4 regions of the Paenibacillus sp. M-152 genome follow, and region 2 is predicted to be linked to each of the others. Evidence: riboswitches for the same ligand, from Rfam matches in the RefSeq annotation. Region 2 holds a riboswitch; each other region holds the start of a gene.
What was found. Region 2 has a riboswitch for cyclic di-AMP ahead of EGM68_RS06865 (hypothetical protein). Riboswitches for the same ligand answer to the same signal wherever they lie in the genome.
Positions count from the first base shown of each region.

Region 1 (4,978 bases), 1.7 Mb from region 2:
TCTGGTATTGGTTAAAGGGGAATGAAATTGATGGATCAGATAGCCGTGAGCACCATGAATCTCTACCGTGTCAAAACCCGCTTCTACCGCCCGGCGAGCCCCCTCTTTGTAGGCCTGAACCAGTTCCTTGACTTCTGCTCTCGTCAAAGTGTGCGGATCTTTAAAGCGTTCACTAAAGGGGATCGAGGACGGGCCTACAGGTGTCTCAGCATCCTCGGCCTTGCGTCCGGCATGGCCTAATTGAATGGCAATTTTGGCACCATACTTGTGGACTTCCTCTACAATTTTACGATATGCAGGAATATGTTCGTCACTCCAAATGCCCAAATCACGATCCGTAATGCGTCCATCCGGATGAACCGCTGTCATTTCCACAATTATGAGCCCAGTCCCTCCTACCGCGCGACTCACATAATGGACATAATGCCAATCCGTCGGTTTGCCGTCCTTGGCCTCCACGCTGTATTGGCACATTGGGGGCATGACAATCCGATTTTTTAATGAAAGCCCCTTTAATTGATAAGGAGTAAACAAGTCGGTCACTTTTATCCATCCTTCCCTCAATTCCAAGTATGTATCATAATGAATAGCATCCCCATTATACACCAGCTGTCACGGTATACCGAATCCTTTGTAAGGCTAAAACTTGCGAAAATGCTTCAGTTTTCGGTCATGTTTAAGAGAATATGTACGTTTACTTCGTCATCTTCACGGATACCCGCTTCATGATGTACTTCTCTTCAGCCGTGGAGGGCTTCACTCAATCACCAGCATAATTTTAATAGGACAGGTACATAATAGCTGAGAGCACCACTAGGTACCACTGCACGGAAAGGGGGAATACAAATGCGGTACAGGGGAGTGTTGCCATGTTTAGCACTGTTACTAGCATTTTCAAGTTTTCCCGTTCACGCGGACACGCCTCCCAACATCGGAACGCCCCATCCCAAGGAAGCTGCTGTCGCTACTTCGGTATATCAAAGTAAAGATCGAGCTACTCCAACATTAGCGATGCTACGAAAAAAGCATGCGGACATTTTTAAAATGTGCGGCCCGCACACCCGCCAAATTGCCTTAACCTTTGATGATGTGCCCGATTCAAGGTATACGCCGCAGGTTTTGGACGTATTACACGCAAATGGTATCAAAGCTACCTTTTTTATCGTCGGCCACCGTGCGGAAAAGCATCCGGGGATCATACGCCGCATCATCCGTGAGGGTCATGCTATAGGAAACCATTCCTATACTCATCCGGATTTCAGGAAGGCCACACCAGAACGTTTTCGCCACCAGATTACAAAAACAGAACGCATTTTAGAAGCCAGCATAGGTTTTCGGCCCAGATTGATACGACCACCCTATGGTGAAATCACGGAGCCTCAAATCCAGTGGGCACGTCGTCATGGGTACATGATCGTCAATTGGAATGTGGACTCTCTAGACTGGAAGGGATTAAGCAAAACACAAATTCAGCGCAACGTGATCCCGGCTACCGGACCTGGCTCCATTATTTTAATGCATGCAGGTGGAGGTCAAAGTTCCAACTTGCAAGGCACTGTCCAAGCTTTGCCGGGTCTAATCCACTCTCTAAAAGCTAAGGGCTACAAATTTGTCACTGTCCCCCGGCTACTTCACACATCGGAACGAAAATAACAGTACGTCTAAGCTTCAAATATACCAACAACGTAAAAAGGCTGCCTTAACGAGCAGAATGCTTCTGCTTGTAAGACAGCCTTTTTTAGCGATAAACGACCGGGCCTAATAAAAAGTCGTCCCAGTTATATGTTGTATGATAGATCAAGTTTACATAACTTATATTATGTTTAATCAAATCATACATAAGCACAATGCTATTTATCAATGACGTACAGTTTCACATTCTGGAAGCCGAAGTCGTTCACGAATGATTTATTGCCAGGGATAAAGATATCAATCCGCTTTCCGGTAATAGCACTGCCCTGATCACGGGCAACGGCCACAAAAGAATGGTCTGGCAATCCAGGATGGGAATAACCTGTAACTAACACCTTTGTTCCCATAGGAATGACTTTCGGGTCTACCGCAATTGTACCTAGCTTAAGCGGATTGCCGTAATAATCGACCGCACCCCATTTGCCATTTTCATCAGCTGCGGCAGAATATGCTGTAGCTTTAACATCAACTACTTTACTGTAATTGAATGTTTTGCCCCATGCTTCAATTGTTGGCTTCTCATTCGCTGGTGCTTTCTCTGTAAGAAGCTGTGGCTTCGAATCCGAAGCCGCCTTTACACTTTTTTCGTCTGGCACTTTAATTTGCAGACCTGCATATATGTTGTTGGACGCAATATCCGGGTTAGCCTTCGTCAACTCATCTACTGATACCCCATAACGTTGAGCAAGCAAAAAGAAGGTATCGCCTTCTTTGGCAGTGTGAAGCGAAGCAGCATCTGCTACTCCAGCTGTCTGTGCCAGCCCTGCAATAGCTGCAGCAAGCACCGCAAATTTCATAGTTTGTCCAATATGTTTTAAATGTTTCAAAGATATGTACCTCCTCTGTTATGCCTGCGAAGTTAGCTGTCGGATTCGGACTCAGGAGAAGCCCTATGCTTGTGCAATTCACCCCTAGGCATATTCCACAACATCTTATGATGCATTGGAATCATTGCCGTTGTTACGTCCCCCGCACTTCCCATGGTTTGACCCCAGCACCTGAGTATTTATTATCATTGCTGCTGCCCCGGTAAGTTTTGGCTTACTGCATAATATCACAATTTTGTAACCTTATCTGCATGAAAATGTTGGTAACCTAAAATATCATACTATACTCGTTACAATTTTGTCATCAAGAATTCGTTTTCTGTTACGAAAATATGGAGATATAGTGACAAAAAGAGAAAAGCCCTCCGTGAAACATCATCACGAGAGGGCTTTGTTAATATTTCATAAAAGCATTTTCTTACAGCACTTTAGCAAGAAAATCACGGGTACGGTCATGGCTTGGAGTACCGAATACTTGCTCAGGCGTACCTTGTTCTATAATTTGACCGTTGTCCATAAAGATGATTCGATCCCCTACCTCACGGGCAAAGCCCATTTCATGCGTCACGATCACCATCGTCATGCCGCCCTCAGCGAGCTTCTTCATCACGTCCAGAACCTCTCCAACCATTTCAGGGTCAAGGGCAGAAGTAGGCTCATCGAACAGCATTACGTGCGGCTGCATGGCCAAAGCACGTGCTATCGCAATACGTTGTTTTTGACCGCCAGATAACTGGTTCGGGTAGGTATTCTTCTTATCCTCAAGACCCACGGTCCGCAGGAGCTCCAGCGCAATTTTCTCCGCTTCTTTCCCCGACTGCTTTTTCACCTGCGTTGGTGCAAGCGTCAGATTCTGCAGTATTGTTTTATGCGGAAACAGATTAAAATGCTGGAAAACCATCCCCATCTTCTCCCGAGTCGCATTAATATTATGACCACGGGCCGTAATCGGCTCACCCTCAAACAAAATTTCCCCTTCTGTTGGCTGTTCCAACAGATTCATACAACGCAAAAACGTACTTTTTCCTGAACCACTCGGGCCGATAATGACGACTACTTCACCTTTGGCGATATCTATATCAATGCCTTTTAAAATTTCATTCTTACCGAATGATTTACGCAGTTGTTTAACGGTGATCACTGGCTCTCAACTTCCTTTCCCATAAACCCAACAACTTAGATAAGCTGAATGTCATTACAAAATAAATAGCGGCTGCGATTACGAACGGACTCAAGCCTTCGTAGGTAATATTCTTAATGACCTGGGCTTGATACATAATATCCACCATCCCAATGGTCGAAATAATAGATGATTCTTTAATGATCGTAATGAACTCATTACCAATAGCAGGCAATATAGATTTAAATGCTTGCGGTAAAATGACATGACGCATTGCTTTGCCTCGTCCCATCCCGAGCGAGCGGGCAGCTTCCATCTGTCCACGGTCTACGGCCTGAATACCCGCACGGAAAATTTCAGCCAAATATGCCGAGCTATTCAGAGACAATGTGATCACACCCGACTGGAGTGGGGTAAAATTGATACCCAGCGTCAAAGCAATTCCGTAGTGAATGATCATGAGCTGTACCAGCATAGGTGTACCGCGCAGGATCTCGACATATGTGGTACCTAACCACTCAATGATACGTATACCACTCATTCGCAGCAAGGATATGATCAGACCAATAATGAATCCAAACAATACTCCGAGTGCAGACAACAACAGAGTGTAGCCAATACCCGTAGCGTAAAGACTACGATATTTCATAAATATATCTACAATGCTATTCGAAGAAACCTGTCTGTCGGCAGACAGTGCACTCGCTTCTGTAGAAAACTTCTCAATTGCCCCCTCCGCTTTCAGGCGAGCCAACGTTTTATTTACAGAGACAAGCAATTCAGTATTTCCTTTACGGATACCTACGGCAGTTTCTGCACCTTCATCCTCAGGTACTGCCTTGGCAAGTGTTACGGTACCGTCTAGCGTGTATCCTTTAGCCACGGTATCTTCGATTACAACTGCGTTGACACGCTTTGTCCGAAGCTGGAGTACCAGATCGGATATTTTATCTAATGAGGTAACCGAAGCATTAGGCACTTTTTGTGCAATTTCTTCCTGAATACTCCCCTTCTGTGCACCGAGCTTCTCTCCTTTCAGAGTAGCCATCGTTGAATATTTGTCCTTATCCTCCGGGCGTACCATAATGACTTGTTTGGAGTGATAGTACACATCCGAAAAATCAATACTCTTTCTGCGCTCATCCGTCGGTGTCATACCGGACAGCACCAAGTCTACACGACCACTTTGCAGAGCAGGCAGCAAGGAATCAAAGCTCATGTCCTCTGGTATCATCTCTGCGTTCAGATCCTTGGCGATTTCCTTGGCAATCTCCACATCGAACCCAACAATGGTTTTCTTACCGTTAATGACTTTATAAAACTCATACGGCGGAAAGTC
Region 1 is NZ_CP034141.1:3,187,941-3,192,918, forward strand. It holds gene EGM68_RS13785 (NADH:flavin oxidoreductase/NADH oxidase) at 1-543, opposite strand, end outside; gene EGM68_RS13790 (polysaccharide deacetylase family protein) at 847-1,653, shown strand; gene EGM68_RS13795 (3D domain-containing protein) at 1,851-2,519, opposite strand; cyclic di-AMP (ydaO/yuaA leader) riboswitch at 2,526-2,699, opposite strand; gene EGM68_RS13800 (amino acid ABC transporter ATP-binding protein) at 2,938-3,660, opposite strand; gene EGM68_RS13805 (ABC transporter substrate-binding protein/permease) at 3,647-4,978, opposite strand, start outside.
Region 1: another riboswitch for cyclic di-AMP. It lies ahead of EGM68_RS13795 (3D domain-containing protein); the one in region 2 lies ahead of EGM68_RS06865 (hypothetical protein).

Region 2 (4,978 bases):
ATGTATTCAGCGCAATTTCATTTGGCGTTTTTTGCCGCTGTGCACCTTCCACGAGCGAAATCATTTTATCAATAAACGTCTCACCCGGCTCAGTTGTAATCCGCACCTTAATACGGTCACTGACCACCCGCGTCCCACCGGTTACCGAGCAAAAATCACCGCCCGATTCCTTAATGACCGGAGCTGATTCTCCCGTAATCGCAGATTCATCCACCGAAGCCAGGCCTTCAATGACCTCACCATCACTTGGAATCATTTCGCCCTGAGAGACGATTACCACGTCACCTTTACGCAATGCTGTCGAGCTGACTACTTGAATCTCATTTCCGACAAGCTTATTAGCTTGCGAGTCCTGCTTGGATTTTTTCAAGGAAGCAGCTTGTGCCTTCCCCCGTCCCTCCGCGAGCGCTTCGGCAAAGTTAGCAAAAAGCAGCGTGAACAACAGAATAATAAATACAGCCAAGTTAAAGCCCATTTCCTTGCCGGCTCCAAAATAACCGGGAAGCAGTAGCATGAGCAGTACGACCAATGTACCGATCTCCACGACGAACATGACAGGATTTTTCATCATGATCATTGGATTTAATTTGATAAAGCTATCCTTGATCGCCTGCTTCAAGATGCTTCTATCCAGCATGCGTTTGCGTTCTTCCTTCATGATCAAGCACCCCGTTCATCCATTCTCATTTTTCTTCTTCATGCTCATTTTTCATCACATGGTCAAAAATTCAGCTACAGGACCCAATACGATCACCGGCAAAAAGGTTAACGCACCAATCAACAGAACAACTCCGATGAGGATGGCTCCAAACAGCTTGTTGTCCGTGCGCAGTGTGCCTATCGTCACCGGGGTCGGGGCTTTGGCATTCAACGAAGCTGCCACAGCCAGCAATGCAATCATGGATACATATCGTCCAAAAAACATAACTGCTCCTGTTGTAACATTCCAGAACACGTTGTTATCTGAAAGGCCTTCAAATCCTGAACCGTTATTTGCCGCAGATGATGCATATTCATAGAGCACCTGAGTCAACCCGTGATATCCGGGGTTAGAGACCGCATCGTATCCCCAATGACTCATAAACGCAAGCGCAGTTGGAGCAAGAATAAGAAACGGATGTACCAAAATGGCAATCGCAATCAGCTTCATTTCCTTGCCTTCAATTTTCCTACCCATAAATTCCGGGGTTCTTCCGACCATCAAACCGCATATAAACACCCCCAGAATCGCATACATCAGCATATTCATCAGCCCGACGCCCTTGCCGCCAAAAATGACGTTTAGCATCATTTCTCCCAAAGCAGCCATACCACCTAGCGGGGTCAGTGTATCATGCATATTATTGACCGAACCTGTCGTCGCCGCCGTTGTGACCGCAGTGAATAATGCCGATTGTCCAATGCCGAAACGAACCTCTTTCCCTTCCATGCTTCCCTGAGATGCATCCATACCCAGTGCCTGGATTAACGGATTACCTGTCTTCTCCGACACATACGTTATGGATAGAAAAATAAGGAACAAGACCATCATCGAGCTAAAAATAATCCAGCCCTGCTTGCGATTACGGGCAAACAATCCAAAAGTATACGGCAACGAAGCCGGCATTACCCACATTGCTAATATTTCCAGTACGTTCGTCCAAGGACTTGGATTCTCAAAAGGATGAGCAGAATTAGCTCCCGCAAAACCGCCCCCGTTCGTGCCCAAATGCTTGATGGATTCCAATGAGGCAATAGGTCCCATAGCAATCTGCTGCTGTGTACCGCTTAAAGTCGTAATATCCGCTGTAGGCTGTAGCGTCTGTGGTACTTTTAGTCCCACCAGCACCAGCGTAAGTATAAAGGCAAGCGGCAGGAAAATCCGTATGTTGGCTTTAATAAAATCTTGAAAAAAATTACCCAGCCCTTCACCGCGCCGCGTCAATCCCCTCATAAAAGCCGCAGCAACCGAAAACCCCGAAGCAGCCGAAGTAAACATCATCATCGTGACGAACGCCATCTGTGTCAGATACGTAAGCCCGCTCTCACCGCTATAATGTTGGAGATTCGTATTGGTCATAAAGCTGATTACCGTATTAAAGGCCAGTGATGCTTCCATATTACTGTTTCCAACCGGATTGCCCGGGAGTATAGCCTGCAAGCGCAATAGCAGGTAGCTGATCCCCACAAGCACCACATTGGTTGCAATGAAACTCATAGCATACGTGGTCCAACGCATGCTGTCCTGTTTCTTCAAGCCTACAGCCTTATAAATCAGCTTTTCCGTCCCACCAAAAATCCGATCCGTCCGATTCGGTTCATTCGAAAATACGTGATACATATAGGTACCCACTGGCTTAACCAAGAGCAGCAATATGACGATCACAATTCCAATTTGCAGTAGCTCCATCCTCTATTCCTCCTTAAAATGCTCCTGCATTTGGAACAACAGACCTGCTTCAGACCATCCATTGAGTGCACACGTTTGCGAAAATCTGCCCCTCTGATGCTTCATTCTTGATCTGCTGTTCCCGCCTGCTCGATCCTATAGTTGACTAGAACTTTTCAGGATTCAGGAGTGCGTAGATTAAATACACGAACACAATAACCGTGAGCCCTAGCACAACGATCATCCTCTTCGCCCTCCTTTTGAGGTCTGCGCATCACACCAGCGTATAAACAGTAATATCACTCCATAACTCACAGCCATTACGAGCAGCATGTATAAATCCATCATGTTCCTATCCTCCGTATCGCTCCTCAGATTGTCCTTTTGATTCCATCATAAAATCATAAACCAGCTATGTTATAAGTGCTTATCCGTTCAGCAGGAAACCCACCTCTCCGTTCAATGTGTAGATCACATGGTCCGCTCCCAATCCCCGATAAATTCCTTGCGGATTACAGCCGTGCGTTATAACATAGATCGATTCTGATGTTAGTGGCCGACATATTTGCAGGAAACGGCAAGTCAAATTCAAGCTGTTTTCGAACAAATACACACTCCCAATTTCTTTACTAGGAAAATTCCATTTTCCCGCTTGCATCGTATTGATGCGCACAATGTGCTCCACACCCATTTTTTTGAGCTGTCGTTCCTCCTGAGTGCTATTTGTGAGAACTGCAAACGCCAATTTTTTGAACATAAGCAATTTCACAAAACTTCTGCCCGCTTCATTCGGTGCAGTGACAATAATTAACCGACCTTCCATCAGTAGCTCCTCTCCCGGTATAAAAAGACAACAAAAAGAAGCCGAAGGAAAAAGGCTTCCTCCGGCTTCATACATTCCATGATAAAATAAACCATGGCTGCACACGGCGGTTTGTTGCCTCTCCCTGTACGCTTACGAGGTTAGCTGTCGGATTCGGACGTGAGAGTCGCCCTATTTACGGCACTTGACCGGAAAATTCACCCCATGAGACACACGGCTTTCAAAGCCGTACATACTCGTTGGTTCCCCCGTTTTTGCAACTGCAAAATTCAGCGCTTTAGACAATTCGTTGTTGCTTCATTGGTGTTAATTTGAAATTACGTCTTGAATCATACACCCGTGCAAGGAAGACTGTAAAGCTCAACGGCGGGGCTATAAACCACCCTTTAGAGCATAGGAGATTAAGAATAACGCTTACAAGGCATCTATGCTTCTCGTATCTCTTTAAAACTCTGTATTTCACCCCTTTTTGAAAATGAAAGGCATGTCAATATTGGCGTAGGGTATGGCTTAGTTACTCCTTATTTGCAAAAAGGAAAGAAAATACGCTATACGTGCCAGATAATTACCGATTGAACCCGTTTTTATGAGAAGAAACACCTCAATTAGCTCCATTTGAAGTGCGATTTACCGTTTTGAACAAAAGACGATTTTACAATGGTCCAATGCCCGTATACTCTTCCGGACTTGCAACCCCTTGTTGAGTTGCTTACAATTTAATTGCAGAATATTGAATGAGGAGGGATATCATGAGCGTATATAAATATGATGCACAGACCCTACAAGGGGTACAAATTCCGTTATCCACATACGAAGGGAAAGTTCTACTTATCGTGAATACTGCCAGCAAATGTGGGTTAACCCCCCAGTACAAGGCGCTACAAGAGCTATATGACCAGTATCATGAACAGGGGCTCGAAATTTTGGGATTTCCCAGCAACCAGTTCGCCAAACAAGAGCCGGGCTCCAGCGAGGAGATCTCTGAGTTTTGCCAAATCAATTACGGTGTGACCTTCCCCATGTTCGCCAAGACAGATGTCAACGGTGATCAGGCACATCCTCTATTTCGCTACCTGACCCACACTGCTCCGGGAGTATTAGGCTCCAAAGCGATCAAATGGAATTTCACTAAATTCTTAATTACACGAGAAGGTAACGTATTTAAGCGTTATGCGCCGCAAACCACTCCAGATAAGCTTATAGGAGATATAGAGAAGCTTTTGCGGAAAAACTGACATCTTTCTTCATTACAGTTAACGAGCGGTCCGCTGTCCATATGACCGCTTCTGTAACAGAATGATATAACGAAAAATATTTAACGAAAAAAGCACCCCTTCACGTAAAACGTGTCAGGATGCTTTTTCAACTGGGTATTACACATAATGCGGTCGAGAGGACTCGAACCTCCACGGGCGTACGCCCACTACCCCCTCAAGATAGCGTGTCTGCCATTCCACCACGACCGCATGTCATAATGTATTGAGGCAACAGATTTATTATACTCTCTCAGCAACAATTTGTAAACAATAATATTATAATTATTTTAGTGTAACTTTATATAACGTATATAAGCAATAAAATTATTTAATTTGACATGAAAGAGCTCAAAGTGTAAATATATATTACATAAATAATTGAACTATTATTATATAAATAAGATTAGAGTCAAATAAACTGACACAAATATTCACCTCAAGGAGGCGAACCATCCTGCATAAAGGTAACCGATTGCTAAACTACGCATTGTTGTTGGACCCTTCCCTACCCATTGGTGGTTTTACCCGTTT
Region 2 is NZ_CP034141.1:1,533,578-1,538,555, reverse strand. It holds gene kdpB (potassium-transporting ATPase subunit KdpB) at 1-658, opposite strand, end outside; gene kdpA (potassium-transporting ATPase subunit KdpA) at 713-2,389, opposite strand; gene kdpF (K(+)-transporting ATPase subunit F) at 2,535-2,612, opposite strand; gene EGM68_RS06865 (hypothetical protein) at 2,796-3,191, opposite strand; cyclic di-AMP (ydaO/yuaA leader) riboswitch at 3,305-3,476, opposite strand; gene EGM68_RS06860 (glutathione peroxidase) at 3,941-4,426, shown strand; tRNA gene EGM68_RS06855 (tRNA-Leu) at 4,575-4,657, opposite strand; gene EGM68_RS06850 (urease accessory protein UreF) at 4,920-4,978, shown strand, end outside.

Region 3 (4,978 bases), 1.3 Mb from region 2:
GAACTAAAGACAGAAGATGGTTTATCTCTCATGCACCGTACTCAATATGTACAACCAGATGACGGTAACGCAAGTGACCGTTCGCTCATGAAGGTACGTCTGCCCAAGCCAGTACGAGGTGGCGAAGAAATCACACTATATATGAAGTTTGAAGTCAAACTGCCTGGCATTTTTGCTCGTATGGGTGTGACAGATGATTTTGTAATGGCTGGACAGTGGTTTCCAAAGCTCAGCGTCTATGAGACTGCAGGACAACGTGGACGCGCCGACGAGGGCTGGAACCTCCATCAGTATCATGGCAACTCCGAGTTCTATGCCGATTTTGGAATTTACAGCATACGAATTCGGGTGCCTGAAACACACATCGTAGCAGCGACCGGATTTCCCACCCGTGGTGCAGTACGACAGAACGGCCAGAAAATATATCAATTTTATGCCGATGATGTACACGATTTTGCCTGGTCCGCTTCACCCAACTTTGTAGCCGTAGAAGAACCCTTTTCTTCTACTGAAGTTCCTGGTGTCAAAATCAAGCTCTATCTGGACCCGTCCCATAAGGAACTCAAAGGACGTTATATGAGCGCAGCCAAGGCCGCCCTTTCGTACTACAGCAAATGGTACGGGCCTTATCCATATTCCACTCTATCTATCGTTGTTCCACCCAAAACAGGCAGTGGAGCCGGCGGCATGGAATATCCGACACTCATCACGGCCGCAGCTGCGGACCAACTGAATCCCGGCTATAATCTGGAACGGACGCTGGTTCATGAGATTGGGCATCAATATTTCTACGGAATGGTAGCCAATAATGAATTTGAGGAGCCCTGGCTGGATGAAGGCTTCACCTCCTATGCAGAAGAACGGCTCATGGAGCAAGAATATGGGCTTATCCCCAACTTGCCATTACAATCCGGACAGGTAGCTTCTCCACAGCCCCTAAACCGCGAATCCTGGAAGTACGGATCGTCGGCTGAGTATGCACAAAATGCCTACTCACGAGGCAAGCTGGTACTACGAGGTATTGAACGTCAGGTGGGTACGAAAAAAATGGACCGGGTTATGCGAACCTATGTCCAGACCTACCGATTCAAGCATCCGACCTCACAGGATTTTCAGCGTGTCGTGGAGAGGGTGACTGGACGCTCATGGAGCCACTATTTTGAACAATATGTATATGACGGCCAGATGGCGGACTTTTCTGTCGATCGCATCACGAACCGCAAGTTGGAGAATGGATATGAAGCAGTCGTGACGCTCAGCAAAAAAGGAGCAGATTATCCCAAGATCCCTGTTCAATTTACCTTCAAGGATGGCACCACAATATTTAAGGCATGGGACGGTACGGGCAAAAGTACATCTTTCCGACTCAAAAGCACCTCTCCCGTGTCCTATGTGACCGTTGATCCTCTATACACTATTGCACTGGAGAACAAGCATATTAATAATAGCCTGAAGGCTGAATTGGACGAAAAGCAACAAACCCGTTGGAGTGTGAGTGTAACCAAGCTGTTGGAGACACTGCTTGGAAGTCTGTCATGGTGAGGTGTCTATAGATGCGGACTGTTTTAAAAGAAGGCTGGGCGCTAGTGCGCATACGCTTTTATATCGTTATCATTTTATTTTTGTATCGTCTGCTGTGGGGAGTATTTCTCTATCGGCTGGTACAGTCGGCCGTTGTCCCGCTGCTGCTGCGTTATCCTGATCAGAGCCAAAACGAGCTGGGAAAGACCTTGTTTTGGATGGAGGGCCAGATCGCTTTGATGGACAGCCGGGAAGTACACGTATATTTATGGATACTACTAGGGGCGACCGTATTGCGCGTCCTAATCACTCCCTTCATTAGAGCTGGCATATATCAAAGCCTGTATACCGATGCGTCTGAACCGCAAAGCCTGTCCTTCTTCAAGGGGATGAAACGTCACGGTATGTCATCTCTGTTGTATTACATCATCGAGTTGGGTTTGCTGCTGCTTCCCGCCTTCTGGGTGGTACCGAGACTCTATCCTATTGTAGCAGGAACGCTGCAATCTTCCTCTTACCTGTTGCATTTGTTGCCCTATGCCATTGGGTGGGTGGCTTACGGTTGGTTCATTCGGCAGTGCATCCTGTATATGCAACTGGGCACGGTCAGTGGTCACGCCATACTATCGTCCCTGCTCGCCTTCTTTCGCCAGCTTCTTCCGGCTGTAAGCGTATCTCTCTTGCTTGGTGCTTGTGTGCTGCTGGTCTTCGGTCTATTTGGCACCGTAGCGATGATTTGGACTGGTATGTTGGCGCTAATTCTCCAGCAATCGTATCATTTTGTTACCAGTCTGGTCAGGCTGTGGCATATCAGTTCGCAGTATCGTCTATGGCACATCGATATCTCCAGCAGAGGCTAATCCCTCTCTTTATGCTTTCTCCTGCATTTTTAGCTGTCGAAAAAACTTTTTTCTTTCCCGTGCAAACGGCACATAACTGAATACTGTTAACAGAATCTGTTCCTAGGGCGTTAGGAACAGATTTTTTTTGTAACTTTTTGCGATGAAACATTTGCCAAAGCCTGCTGTCTTTGTTACAATAATCGCAGTGAACTGATAGTAACAACTTTGTAATCTTTATTGTAACCTTTATCTTAAAAACATCGTTGTCGTGAATACTGCTCTCCAAGGTGCACATCTTAAGTTAAGCCTAATTCCTGGCACCTAGGAAGCGGGGGAACCAGTTTGGGTGAATTGATCTCGCAACAGAGTGGTCATAGGGGAACCTTCTACCGAATCCTTAAGCTAACCTCGCAGGCATTGGAAGGGGTATATTTTTTTTGAAGAAGAAGCTAACGATCGCAGCCATGGGTCTCGCCATTGCCTTTACATCTTTTACATTCGGTGGCAGCAGTGCATTTGCAGACTCTAAGATGGACCAGGTCATCCAAGATGCCAAAGGAACGAACTATAGAAGCGGAGGTACTACACTCGAGGGATTCGATTGCTCCGGCTTCACAATGTATGTATTCAACAAACTGGGAATTAAACTGCCGCATCAATCTGGATCACAATTCAAAATGGGAGCTTCTGTATCCCGCGATGAAATGAGACCAGGCGACCTGGTGTTCTTCAACACCACAGGAAGAGGCGTTTCCCATGTAGGTATCTTCGTAGGTGAAGGGAAATTCGCCCACTCCTCGACTTCACGTGGTGTAGTAGTTAGCTCACTGAACGAAAATTATTACGCTAACCGTTATGTCGGTGCAAAAAGAATTATGAGCACAGACGCTTACCATTCTGTAGCTTCAGATATTCCTGATGACGACAACGTAGAATAACTACCGCACAGCAAGCTAACCCTAGCCGCAATTTGATTCTGGCCGGAATCGAATTGCGGTTTTTTATGTCCACTACATCAGTAATTATTATCATTACTGACGAACTGACACCTCAAAAGGTTTCAGTTTTAGCGAACATCGTCGTTTTTACCGCCACCGCTGGGGGAGCATATGAGCAGTAAATCCTTCTTATTGAATGTATACCCGACTTAGGTACGAAATAAACACGCTTGCCATTCTCCTACAACTTGTCTACAATCTGTGGTTAATGATTGAAGTACCTACATAAGGAGGAATGAAAAAGTGCCGGCCTCAATATCCAACTACCGGATCGTACCGATGGACGAGCATCAAGCGGCTGAAATCTGTGAGTGGCGCTATGATCCTCCCTACAACATATACGGCTGGCTTCCCTGGGAACAAATGAAGGCACTTGAAGTCGAATTTGGAAGTCCCACGCTTCGCCAAGAGCAATATGTTGCCGTACTGGACGAAGAGAATGAGCTGACGGGATTTGCTCAATATTTTCCTATGGTCGGTGTGACCCGGCTGGGTCTTGGAATGCATCCCGAAAGATGCGGACATGGCACAGGCTCCGACTTTGTCCGGGCCATTGCCGAGGAAGCCAGACGACGTCATCCACAGAATGAAATTGACCTAGAGGTTCTCACCTGGAATCAGCGGGCTATACGAGCCTACAAGGCAGCTGGATTTGAGCTGACGGATACCTATGAACGTCAGACTCCAGATGGCAGAAAACCGTTCTATTGTATGGTATATCGTCCTGAACAACAGAACCGGGTTCTATAAATAAGAGCGCCTTCGCTATACAACCGCGATGTTGTATAGCGAAGGCGCTCTTAATATATACAACAGATCATTATAAAATCAATGACTGCTGCGCATTTTTTCAAAAGCTTCATTATATTGTTGGGCTTCCTTAATATCTACGGCCATAATACCGCCATCGTCCCAAGAGGTCAAACGCAGAGTCACGGTCTTGTAATCAATCGTAATAAATGGATGGTGATTGAATGCCTCAGATATAGCGGCAACTTCATCCACGAATGCAATTCCCTTCATAAAACTGGAAAAATTATATTTCCGAACGATCCAACGTCCTTCCTCCAGTTCCCAGCCCTCCAGTTTCTCCAGATGTGCTTCAATCTCTTCTTGTGTAAAAGGCATGTTACGAACTCCTCCCCGTTTATACGGAAGCCTTTTAGCCGCTTACATGCGGCCAAAACTACGATATATTGGTGTACATATTACCACGGCCCCGTTGATAAATCCATAAGACGGCCTTCAAATCAAAGGGACCGACGTCAGCTCCTCATCTCCGATGAGTACATAGATCCGGTGCTGCTCCGGCTCATAAATCACAACGCCGCTGCCTACAGTGATTATTGGCTCCGTACCCAGTGCATAAAATAGGTCTTCTGCCAAAGCTTCATTGACTTCCTGACGCCCCATCGGGTTCAGCCTGTCCCAATCTTCTGCTTCCATTTCAAAAAATTCATAGCTATCTGGGATGCGTCCCACAGCCTCTGTCAAATCGTTCAAAATTTGTTCATACTCGCGCCCATGCTTTACTCCCATGCTATTTCCTCCAATGGTTCAGCGATTCAATACATAATCACTTTATTATACCGGAAATTGGCCCTTAACAAAAAAGAG
Region 3 is NZ_CP034141.1:233,232-238,209, reverse strand. It holds gene EGM68_RS01015 (M1 family metallopeptidase) at 1-1,542, shown strand, start outside; gene EGM68_RS01010 (hypothetical protein) at 1,554-2,381, shown strand; cyclic di-AMP (ydaO/yuaA leader) riboswitch at 2,658-2,795, shown strand; gene EGM68_RS01005 (C40 family peptidase) at 2,801-3,301, shown strand; gene EGM68_RS01000 (GNAT family N-acetyltransferase) at 3,605-4,111, shown strand; gene EGM68_RS00995 (4a-hydroxytetrahydrobiopterin dehydratase) at 4,190-4,489, opposite strand; gene EGM68_RS00990 (hypothetical protein) at 4,607-4,900, opposite strand.
Region 3: another riboswitch for cyclic di-AMP. It lies ahead of EGM68_RS01005 (C40 family peptidase); the one in region 2 lies ahead of EGM68_RS06865 (hypothetical protein).

Region 4 (4,978 bases), 2.6 Mb from region 2:
TAAGTCATCCAATTCGCCCAGTATGTTTGCTTTTTAACATAGTCGGTATAGGACGAAGGGGCCGAAAAGCTTTGGGTAAACGAGCGAACAACCCCGTCTTCAAAAGTAAAAGCCAGCGTAAGTACCGAGGCGCCGATTTTCTTTCCGTCCACGGTATATTTTAATCCACCTTCCCCCTCAGTGGTCGCGAGCTTCAATTCAGATGGCTTAAAGCCAAAGCGTTTGATCCATATTGCTGCAGCCTGTTCCTTGGCTTCGAGCGTCATGTCACCCTCAGCTACACGTACAAGTCTGCTTTGTGCTTGTTCATCTGTAGAAACATCAGCCTGTGTGTAATTGGTGCTGGAGGTGATCCGTTTAAAGCTAACGACCTTCCCAGTGGATAAATCCACATGAATTTGCAGCTTGCCCTTCGCTGAGGAGTCAGGCAAATCAACCCGAAAGGTTTCATATGGATAATTTTTTTTCCATGTACGATCGTACTCTTGAACCAATTTTTCTCTGGATAAATAACCGTACAAATCTGTTTCAGCCTGATAGGTTACGACGGGCTTCTCTGGCTGTGATTCCGTATAGCCCAGCTCGGAACGGGCGAAGTCCAGGGCGTGTATGACCGCTTCTTGTTTGCTGATGACCTTTGCATTCATCAATGATTCCGGACTTGGATTGCTAAGCGAGGGAATAAGCAATTGAAAGATAAAAAAGCAAATCAGGCCAACCCCGCCCAGCAAGCCTAATTTTTTGAAGTTGGCCGTGAGCACGACCGGTTTCCCGATAGGATTCATGAGTTTCCTCCTTAATCTGTAAATAAGAACATCCATTAAAGATATCATACTGCACAGGTTCCCGCCAACAGACCAGCGATATTCATGAAAACAGAGTGAAAGCACTTTAAAGTTTTAATAAAATTAGATAAGCTGTGATTAACCGATGTCTATTCGCGAATTAAAGCCAATTTCACGTTTTTTCGGCGAAATCGGTTTTGTGATCTGGATAGAGAAGGATTATAATCTTGAGGCAATGCCTATGAAATATATGGGTAATGATATACATTTAAGCCGAATTTCTATGAGAAAACGGGGGAACCATGTTACTGGGGTGAATTTTACAGCCGATCCTGATGGACCGGAAGTGTAAATAGGGCATACTGTGCTGTCCGAATCCGTCAGCTAACCTCGTAGGCTGTGGACAGGAACCAAGTCAGGCACTCGGTTTTCCGGTGTCTTTTTTTGTGTGTATAAAAGTGTTTGGATTGGTTAGACCGCTGCGGGTTCAGATTATTCCTTCGATTGCTGTTATCCCCGGATTTTTTTGATTGTATAAACCCTTTAATGGTTAAAATCCGGAGATAAAGGCAAACGCTTCGCTTCTTCAGAACAATTCTGCCCCCTTCGCTGCTGCTCGCCAATAGCACAGGGAGCCGAGTAGTGTTTGACATGCATTCTTCCTGTATTCAGGGAATGCTAATTATAGCTACTTAAGGTTTGGAAAATCAAAAAAATCAGGGGCAACGACGATCGGAAGATAAATGGAACGCGTAGCGGGCTTACACCGTATTAAGTCACTGTTTTTATAGTTTTAAGGATTAGGAGAGAAGTGATGAATAGATGAATCCCAATGCACGCTGGCTTCGGCTTTCTCCACCGCAGATATTCGTTGCAGGCTTTGCCATTATCATTCTAATAGGTAGTTTATTGTTAATGCTGCCCATCTCTAATACAACAGGAAAACCACTTGCGTTTATAGACGCTTTGTTTACTGCCGCATCCGCGACCTGTGTAACCGGACTTGTCGTTAAGGATACAGGGCTCTTTTTTACAACCTTTGGTCAAATCGTTATCGTTGCGCTGATCCAGATCGGTGGTCTTGGCTTTATGACCATGGCTACCTTGATCGCGCTGGTGTTCAAACGTCGCATTTCCTTGCGGGAGCGCCTTATTTTGCAAGAAGCGATGAATCAGACCTCTGTCGAAGGAATTGTTGGATTGATCCGCAAGGTGCTATGGTACTCGCTGATGATTGAGGGCGTATGTGCAGCTATTTTTTCGATTCGCTGGTCATTTGATATGCCTGTCGGCAGGGCGATTTATTTTGGAATTTGGCATGCCATTTCCATGTTTAATAATGCTGGTTTTGATTTATTCGGTGAATTTCGCAGCCTGACAGGTTATGTATATGATCCGATTGTTAATTTTACAGCCATGTTTCTCATTATTTCGGGTGGTATTGGTTTTGTAGTGATGTCAGACCTGGCAGATTATCGTAAGCGTAAGAGATTATCCTTACATACCAAGGTGGTACTCAGCATGACAGCTGCTCTGATTGTCGTCGGGACGCTCGTCATTTTTGTATTTGAGTTTACGAATCCAAAGACGCTTGGCTCGCTTGATTGGGGTGGTAAACTGCTGGGTTCTTTATTCCAGTCCGTTACTCCACGTACCGCAGGTGCCAACACGCTGGACATTGCAGGCTTGCGGCAGGCTACGCAGTTTTTTATCATCATACTCATGTTTATTGGAGCTTCGCCTGGCTCCACTGGGGGCGGGATTAAGACCACTACATTTGCCCTGCTCATTGGAGCGGTGTTTTCGATGCTGCGGGGACGGGAAGATATTGTGTTGTTCCGGTACCGACTTGCGCAGGCACGAATTTATAAGGCTTTGACCATTACCTTGCTGGGGCTGCTGTTCGTGATTGGGGTGACGATGATTCTGTCCGCAACCGAAGATCATCATTTTCTAATGATCTTGTTCGAGACAGTGTCTGCATTTGGTACAGTAGGGCTGTCTATGGGGCTTACACCTGATTTGTCAGTTGTAGGCAAGCTGGTGATTACTCTGACGATGTTTGCAGGCAGGCTGGGTCCACTCACGCTAGCTTATGCACTGGGACCGAAAAAGGGTAAGGAATTGTATCGTCATCCAGAAGGTAAAATAATTATAGGGTAAGGGAGTTTTCGAGTAGATATGAAAACGCAGCAGTTTGTAGTCATTGGCTTGGGACGGTTTGGCTCAAGCCTGGCTTTGCAATTGGTGGATATGGGGTGCGAGGTGCTGGGCATTGATCGGAATGAGGATGTTGTAGACAGTATGAGTGAGATCCTGACACATACTGTCGTGGCGGACGCTACAGATGAGGATGCGTTGCGGTCACTGGGCATCCGTAATTTCGATTGCGGCATTGTTGCAATTGGTGATGATATTCAGGTAAGCATCCTGACCGCCATTTTGCTGAAGGAGCTGGGTGTGAGAAAAGTCGTAGCCAAAGCTATATCTGTACTGCATGGGCGTGCGTTAGAGAAGCTTGGGGTGGACCGAGTCATTTATCCGGAACGAGATATGGGTATTCGGGTAGCGCATCAGCTGGTCACGCCTAATCTGCTCGATTATTTGGAGCTGTCCAAGGAATACAGCATTGTGGAACTCAATGTGCCTGCATGTCTGAATGGCAAAACGTTAGCAGAATTAAATGCTCGTACCCGCTTTGGTTGCAGCATCGTGGCACTTCATACGGCGAATGGTATCTTGATCGCGCCGACAGCTATGGATCGGCTGAAAGCAGACGATATTATGGTCATTATCGGCTCCAATGACAATATCGGCCGCTTTGAGGATGAGGTCGTTAATATCAATGAAGAGGGTTAAATTCTCTACACCATACGGTAGCCTGCAAACGATGCACGTGTCTCGCTAATCCAGCGTCGTGCTGTCGGGCCGAGATCGGCCGTTTCTGAGTATATGAGGGAGGTCGTTCGGCGTGTCTCCTTCAAATCAGGCAAGTACAATGCAGTAAGTCCATTATCTCGCAGCAGTTCGCTGCGCAAGTAGGATTTGGGCAGCAAAGCGGATGCCTTGCAGGTTGGAAGCAGACGTACAATCGCCTCGAAGGAGTCGATTTCCATGCGGATATCCGGCATAATGCCGCTGCGCTGGAACAAGTCATCCGTCAGGCTGCGGTACCAGGTTCCTTTGGAGAAAATGATCATCGGCAATCCTTGCAGGTCCTTCATTGAAGCCGTTCCTGTCTTGACAGTTAATTCATGCCCGATGGGGACGACTAGCTCCAAATGATCGTCAAATAACGGAATGCAGCGTAATCCAGCTTCATGAATGGCAGACCCGACCACGCCGGCGTCTGCTTTTTTGTCGCGTACAAAGGCGACGATTTCATGCGTTTTGCCGGTGAGCAGCTTTAGCTCAGTCTGAGGATGCTTGCTCATGAAAGCCTCGACGAGGGTAGGCAACGTCGTTTGGAGTGTCGTAAGACTTGCGCCCAGAGTAAGCATGCTCTGGGCTTCATTTTTGTGCTGTGACAGCTTTTGTAAGAAGCGAAGCTGACGTTGCCGTTGCTCCAGCGCGAAAGTATATACAAATCGGCCAGTCGATGTAATTTCGAGCCGTTTGCCCCGACGATCAAAGAGATGGACACCCAGCTCTTCCTCCAGCTTGGCAATTTTGCGAGACAGGGCGGGTTGGGACAAATTCAGCAGTTTGGAGGCTTTATTCAAGCTGGACTGCTCGACAACGACGGCAAAAGCGTTCAAATCCTCAAACAAATCTTCCACTTCCTCTCTATATGCAAAAAAGACATAATAATTAATACGTATATTGCAATTCCATTATAAGCCGAAAAGGAGTAACATGAAAGCGACACAAGATGTTCACACTTTTGTTTTTCCTTATAAGGGACACCTTGTTGAACATTCCCTGTCGGGAACTGTCATTTTATATGTTATATTACTATTGAAAACGCTATTATTGGGAGAAGGGAGCATGACCTAGATGAGAGGATTCTATTCCAGAAAGCTGCATTCACTTCTTGGCGTCATTCCGTTGGCTCTATTTTTTGTTGAGCATTTGGTGACGAACTTCACAGCGGTGGAGGGCGGTAAGGAAGGTTTTAATCGCAGCGTGGCCTTCCTGAATGGTTTGCCGCTGGTTATTGTGTTAGAAACGTTATTCATCTACTTGCCATTACT
Region 4 is NZ_CP034141.1:4,722,485-4,727,462, reverse strand. It holds gene EGM68_RS20660 (CPBP family intramembrane glutamic endopeptidase) at 1-785, opposite strand, end outside; cyclic di-AMP (ydaO/yuaA leader) riboswitch at 1,047-1,199, shown strand; gene EGM68_RS20650 (TrkH family potassium uptake protein) at 1,608-2,948, shown strand; gene EGM68_RS20645 (potassium channel family protein) at 2,967-3,644, shown strand; gene EGM68_RS20640 (LysR family transcriptional regulator) at 3,650-4,555, opposite strand; gene EGM68_RS20635 (succinate dehydrogenase cytochrome b558 subunit) at 4,782-4,978, shown strand, end outside.
Region 4: another riboswitch for cyclic di-AMP. It lies ahead of EGM68_RS20650 (TrkH family potassium uptake protein); the one in region 2 lies ahead of EGM68_RS06865 (hypothetical protein).